Collimonas fungivorans: one gene and its partner. The protein of the gene in region 2 interacts with the protein of the main gene of each other region in a pairwise test. Links are inferred from orthologs where the notes say so. Each region holds a gene or a part of one and is shown on either strand. Other genes may lie near its edges.

Region 1 (3,234 bases), 560 kb from region 2 along the record:
TGCAGGTCGAGTCGTCGCCATCGATCTTCTTCCAGGACATGGCCGGCACCCAAAGCGCCATCGCCATCGCCCATGGCGAAGGTTTCGCCGATTTCTCGCAAACCGGCGATATCCAGGAAGCGCTCGTGGCCATGCGCTTTACCGATAACAAGGGGCAGGTGACCGAAGCTTATCCGTACAATCCGAACGGTTCGCCGCAAGGCATCACTGCGGTGACCACGCCGGACGGCCGCTTCACGGTCTGCATGCCGCACGCCGAACGGGTGTTCCGCACGGTGCAGCAATCGTGGCACCCTGAGTCGTGGGGCGAGGATTCGCCATGGATGCGCATGTTCCGCAATGCGCGCAAGTGGGTGGGGTAATCTTTCTGTAACCTGCCTGGTCGAAGCAGGTGGAGCAGGGTGGGCAGGTTCTTTTGCCCACGCTGTATTCGCTCCTCGACGATCGGCGTTCTGCGTGGGCACAGGTACCCACCCTACATGACATAAAAAAAGCGCTCCGAGGAGCGCTTTTTTATTGACTGCGGTTTTGCTGCTGCCGGGGTCTTATTGCACCTTGGCTTTGGCGCGCAGATCAGCCTGGTAAGCTTGCAGCTTCTTCTGTTGCAGCGCTTCGGTGATTTGCGGTTTGACTTCAGCCAGGGTAGGGATCTTGGCTGCGCGTACTTCTTCCAGCTTGATCACGTGGTAGCCGAACTGGGTCTTGATCGGCGTTTCGGTCAGTTGACCTGGCTTCAAAGCCACCAGCGCGTCGGAGAAAGGCTTGACGAAAGAAGCTGGAGTCGCCCAGCCGAGGTCGCCGCCGTTGGCTGCCGAACCTGGATCTTTCGATTGCTTGGCCAGGTCTTCAAACTTGCCGCCGGCTTTCAGCTTGGTGATGATGGATTTTGCATCGGCTTCGTTTTCGACCAGGATGTGGCGTGCGTGATATTCCTTGTCGCCAGCCTGTGCCTTGAACTTGTCGTATTCAGCCTGGATGTCGGCATCCTTGATCGGGTTCTTCTTGACGAAGTCGGCAACCAGGGCGCGGATCAGGATCGACTGGCGGGCGATGTCGGCTTGCGCCTTGACGTCGGCGTTATTGCCCAGGCCCAGCTTGTCGGCTTCCTGGATCAGCACTTCACGGTTGATCAGTTCGTCCTTGACCATGTTGCGCAGTTCCGGGGTATCGGCCTGGCCGCCTTGTGCGGACAATTGCTTGACCATCATGTCGGCGCGCGACGAAGGGATTGCCTTACCATTCACGACTGCAAGGTTTTGTGCCATAACAGGCAATGTAGCAGCTGCAAAAAGTACCACCAGTAAACGTGAAGGTTTAAATGTCATTATCAAATCCTAAATTTGGGGGAGGTTGTTAATAAATCAATGCGAGGCAAAGGCAGAATAACTGAAGTATGTTTGAAGGGCAATTATTCTTTAAGATCACTATGTACATGCAGCTTAAGTTCCGCAGCTTTAGTTTCAGATGGTGCCAAGGCAGTGATAGCCAGTGCATGGATTTCTGTATGCATCATATCAGCCAAGCAATCATACACCAGCCTATGCCGATTTAAGCGGTTTTGGCCTTCAAAAACTGCGCAAACTATCCGTACTTTATAGTGTCCGCCGCCTGAGGCCGCGCCGGCGTGTCCCACATGCAGCGCCGACTCGTCCTCAACTATACATTCCAATGGTGCAAGTGTTGCTGTCAATTTGTTACGAATGGTATCAAGCCTTGGGTTCATCTGGGTCCTTGATGTATTTGGAGAGCAGGATGCTTTGGCCGATCACGAAAGCGAACATCAGTCCCATGCCGCCGAACAGCTTGAAGTTGACCCAGGTCGCGGTCGGGAAATTGAAGGCGATGTACAGGTTCAGGCAGCCCATGGCGATGAAGAAGGCGATCCAGGCAAAACCGACGCGTTGCCAGATCGGGTCGGGCAGGGCCAGCTGCTTTTCCATCATGGTGCGGATCAGGTTTTTCTTGAGCAGCAGCTGGCTGACCAGCAGCACCACCGCAAACGCCCAGTAGAGCACGGTCGGCTTCCATTTGATGAAGGTATCGTTATGGAAGTAGATGGTGGCGCCGCCGAACACGCAGATGATGAGCAGCGATACCCACAGCATCGCATCGACTTTTTTCCGGCGCAGCAGCAGGTAGCCGATTTGCGCCACCGTGGCGACGATCGCCACCGCGGTCGCCAGCAGCACCGGCGCTTGCGCCACTGTCACCACGCCGCCGGAGACAAAACCCGACAGGTACTGGCTGGCCAGCGCTTGCGCGGCATCGGCGTTGCCTTCGCTCCATTTGAAGATGCCGAAGAAAAGGATTACCGGGAACAGGTCGAACAGGAACTTCATGTGTGTTTTTGCTTTCAGTCAGGATAAATGATGGCCGGTGCTTCAGCCGGCCGGATCAAAACGCAGCGATGCCGAATTGATGCAGTAGCGCAGGCCGGTGGGCGGCGGCCCGTCCGGGAATACATGGCCGAGATGGGCGTCGCACACCTTGCATAAAATTTCAGTGCGCATCATGCCATGGCTGCGGTCAACGCGCTCTTCGACGTTGTCGGGATTGATGGCCTTGAAATAACTCGGCCAGCCGCAGCCGGAATCGAACTTGGCGTCCGATTCGAACAAGGGCGTGTTGCAGCACACGCAGGTATACACGCCGTGTTCGTGATGATCCCAGAACTTGCCGGTGAACGCCCGTTCGGTGGCGGCGTGGCGGGTCACCTCGTATTCCATCGGTTCCAGCTCGCTGCGCCATTCGGCGTCGGTTTTGATGACTTTGCTGCTCATATCGTTTGATCCAATCTAAGACGAACAACTGACTTCCAGTCCGCGTGCCCAGTCCGGCGGCAATTCGGCGTACTGTGCATGCTGCGGCTGTTCGTCAAACGGTTTTTCAAGAATCTGCTGCAGTTTCCTGACTTCCGAGAAGTCTTTCTCCTGGGCTCGTTCGATAGCTGTCTGCGCCAAATAGTTTCGCAATACGTATTTGGGGTTGCTTGCATCCATGACAAGCTTGCGGCTGTGATCCTGGCTGTTTTCCAGTTTCAGGCGCGCCCGGTATTGTAACGCCCAGGCGTCGAACGCTGCACGGTCGATGAACAGATCACGCAAGGCTTCGCTGCCGCTGCCGTCCAGGCGCAGATTGCCGAGCCGGCGGAAAAACAGGGTGAAATCGACGTGGCTGCCCTGCATCAGGGCAAACATGGCGTCCAGCAGCTTGTCGTCGGCGGGCTGGCGGGTC
Region 2 (3,319 bases):
ACCTACGACAAGCCTATCTGGCCGAACGCGAGACCTACCTGGAGCGCAGCGACGGCTTTGTCGAGCGCGGCTACCTGCCGCTGCTGTGGCGCCATCGCAGCACACCGGTGATTGCCGATATCCATCCCTTTGCCTGAACCGGCATTGCTATCTAACGGAGTCAACATGAGTCTGTACACTCGCCTGCTGGCCGCTGCCTTGGCCACCTCTTTGGCCGCTGCCCTGCTTTCCCCCATGGCCCAGGCCGCCGAACCGGTCCGCGTCGGTTCCAAGATCGATACCGAAGGCGCGCTGCTGGGCAACCTGGTCCAGCTGGTACTGGAAGCCAACGGCATCAAGACCGTCAACCGCCTGCAGCTGGGCACCACCAAGGTAGTGCGCGGCGCGCTGATCTCGGGCGAGGTCGACATTTATCCTGAATACACCGGCAACGGCGCTTTTTTCTTTTCCGACGAAAAGAATCCAGCCTGGAAAAATGCTGAAACGGGTTACCAGCTGGTGAAAAAACTCGATCTCGATAAAAACAAGCTGGCATGGCTGACGCCGTCTCCCGCCAACAATACCTGGCTGATCGCAGTGCGCAAGGATGTGGCGCAGGCCAACAAGCTCAAGACCCTGGTTGACCTGGGCCGCTGGATCAGCCAGGGCGGCCACTTCAAGCTGGCGGCTTCGGCTGAATTCATCGAGCGCCCGGACGCCTTGCCAGCTTTCGAAAACACCTACGGATTCAAGTTGAAACAGGACCAGCTGCTGACCCTCGCGGGCGGCGATACGGCGGCCACGATCAAGGCTGCCGCGGAACAGACTTCCGGCGTCAACGCCGCGATGGTGTACGGCACCGACGGCGCGCTGGCTGCGCTGGGGCTGGTAGCGCTGGACGACGTCAAGTCGGTGCAGCCGGTCTATGCGCCGACCGCGGTGATCCGCGCCGAGGTGCTGGCGAAATATCCCAAGATCGCGGATCTGCTGAAGCCGGTGTTCCTGTCGCTGGATAGTCCTACGCTGCAGAAACTCAACGCCGGCATCGCCATCGAAGGACGCGACGGCCGCAAGGTCGCCGGCGATTACCTGCGCAGCAAAGGTTTTATCAAATGACCATGGCGCGTCTGGCCAACCAGCCATGGCGCGTGGGCAACGTCGCGCTGCCGTCACTCAAGCTGCACAACCCGGTGCACCTGCTGCTGGTGATCGTCGCTATCGTCGCCGCCACCAACCTGCCCTTGCTGACCTATGCGCCTAACCGGCTGCTCAGCGGCCAGGGTATCTTGCTCAGCCAGCTTGCCGCGCGCTACTGGCTGCTGGCGCTGCCGGCCCTGCCGCTGCTCGCGGCGCCTTGGCTGCGGCCCTGCCGCCTTACTTATATTATCCTGCTGACGGCAGCGGCGGCGCTCAGCGGCGGCCTGCTGGCCCTGGCCGGACATGAAGCCCAGCTACGCAGCGGCGAGGCTGATTCCCTGGCGCGGATCTCGTTCGGCGGCGCCTTCTGGCTGTTGCTGCTGACTGCCTGGCTGCAACTGGCGGAGGCGCTGCGCGGCTTCGGCCTCGGTTTGCCGGCGCGGGTAACGCTGATATTGGCGGCGCTGGCGCCGATAGCGGCGCTGCTCGCATCGGGTTACCTGGATAGCCTGTCGCTGCTGAAGGAATACCAGAATCACCAGGAAGCATTCAACCTGGCGCTGCTGCGCCACCTGCAGCTGGTGCTGTTTTCGGTATTGCCCGCGGTGCTGCTCGGCGCCCTGCTTGGCGCCCTGTCTTTTCGCAGCCGGCGAGCGCGCAAGCTGCTGTTCCCGGTGCTCAACGTCATCCAGACCATTCCCTCGATTGCCCTGTTCGGCTTGCTGATCGGCCCGCTGGCGCTGCTGGGCAGCTTGTTTCCGCAATCAGGCATCGGCGGCGTCGGCCTGCCGCCGGCATTGCTGGCGCTGACCTTGTATTCGCTGTTGCCGATGGCGCACGGCACCCTGGCCGGGCTGGAGCAAGTGCCGGCTGATGTGCGCGAGGCCGCCAGCGGCATCGGCATGTCGCCCTGGCAGATCTTTTTCCGCGTCGAACTGCCGTTGGCGTTGCCGGTGTTCCTGGCCAGCGTCCGCGTCACTACGGTGCAGGCCATCGGGCTGGCGGTGGTGGCGGCGCTGATCGGCGCCGGCGGTTTCGGCGTCCTCATGTTCCAGGGCATGTCGAGCAGCGCGCTGGATCTGGTGCTGCTGGGCGTGATCCCGGTGATCCTGCTGGCCATCGGGGTCGATACGCTATTCAAGGTGGCGATCGCCATCTTCAGGAGAAAAATCCATGATTGAAATCGGCGAAGTCAGCAAATCGTTCAACGGCTGGCCAGCGGTCAGCGAGCTGTCCCTGACCATCAAGGACGGTGAATTCGTGGTGCTGATCGGCACTTCCGGCTCCGGCAAGTCGACCTTGCTGAAACTGCTGAACCGTTTACTGGAACCGGACAGCGGCAGTATCAGGCTGCACGGCAAGCCGGTGGTCGAACACTCGCCGGAACAATTGCGGCGCCGTATCGGTTATGCGATCCAGTCGGTCGGCCTGTTTCCGCACTGGACGGTGGAGCAGAACATCAGCGCCGTCCCGGTCCTGCTGAAATGGCCAAAAGCAAAGATCCACGAGCGCGTCAGCGAACTGCTGGAACTGCTGCACCTGCCCCCCGAAAAATTCCGCCATCGTTATCCCGACCAGCTGTCCGGCGGCCAGCAGCAACGGGTAGGCGTTGCACGCGCACTGGCGGCCGATCCCGACGTGCTGCTGATGGACGAACCCTTCGGCGCCCTTGATCCGGTGACCCGCGCCAGCCTGCAGCAGGAGCTGGCGAATATCCACAAGCTGTCCGGCAAGACCATCGTGCTGGTGACCCATGACATCGATGAAGCCCTGGCGCTGGGCCAGCGGATCGTGCTGATGGACCATGGCCGCATCGTGCAGCAAGGCACGCCGCGCGACTTCCTGCTGTCCCCGGAAAACGAGTTTGTACGCGAATTTGTCGGCCAGAGCGACGTCGGCATCCGCCTGCTCGGGCTGGACAAGATCGCCGGCCGGGTACGCACCGAACCGGAGATGGCCGGGATTGAACTCGGCGAACCGATCCGCAGCAGCAGCACCCTGCGCGAAGCCTTGTCCGCCTTCATCACGCGCAAGGCGCACAGCCTGCCGGTAGTCGACGAGCAAGGCCGGGCGGCCGGCGTGCTGCATTTCGCCGACCTGCTCGAGGCGCCGCGATGAAGCGGCTCCAGCGCCATCGCTGGCTCGCCGTCAGCAGCCTGTTGCTGCTGGCTTTTACCTTCGGCATGCCGTTGACGGCGCCGCT

The links.
Region 1: the proteins of CFter6_RS12015 (region 2) and CFter6_RS25135 interact in binary tests that used the Escherichia coli proteins (3 or more experiments, as listed by UniProt). The link is inferred for Collimonas fungivorans from one-to-one orthologs.

What each region holds. Positions count from the first base shown.
Region 1 is NZ_CP013232.1:3,331,331-3,334,564, reverse strand. What follows is about bases 67-2,981. They hold CFter6_RS25135 (BolA family protein), read right to left. Parts: upstream 1,724-2,981; coding sequence 1,409-1,723; downstream 67-1,408. Other genes in these bases: CFter6_RS14175 (protein adenylyltransferase SelO), read right to left, coding at 2,796-2,981; msrB (peptide-methionine (R)-S-oxide reductase MsrB), read right to left, coding at 2,382-2,780; CFter6_RS14185 (septation protein A), read right to left, coding at 1,707-2,339; CFter6_RS14190 (peptidylprolyl isomerase), read right to left, coding at 546-1,325; purL (phosphoribosylformylglycinamidine synthase), read left to right, coding at 67-362. In the rest of the region: more of purL, read left to right, coding at 1-66; more of CFter6_RS14175, read right to left, coding at 2,982-3,234. UniProt on the Escherichia coli protein: Transcriptional regulator that plays an important role in general stress response. Has many effects on cell morphology, cell growth and cell division. Acts by regulating the transcription of many genes, including dacA (PBP-5), dacC (PBP-6), ampC and mreB.
Region 2 is NZ_CP013232.1:2,770,470-2,773,788, reverse strand. What follows is about bases 195-3,194. They hold CFter6_RS12015 (ABC transporter permease), read left to right. Parts: upstream 195-1,091; coding sequence 1,092-2,297; downstream 2,298-3,194. Other genes in these bases: CFter6_RS12010 (ABC transporter ATP-binding protein), read left to right, coding at 2,290-3,194; osmF (glycine betaine ABC transporter substrate-binding protein OsmF), read left to right, coding at 195-1,095. Also shown: CFter6_RS12025 (fatty acid desaturase), read left to right, coding at 1-137; more of osmF, read left to right, coding at 166-194; more of CFter6_RS12010, read left to right, coding at 3,195-3,234; CFter6_RS12005 (ABC transporter permease), read left to right, coding at 3,231-3,319.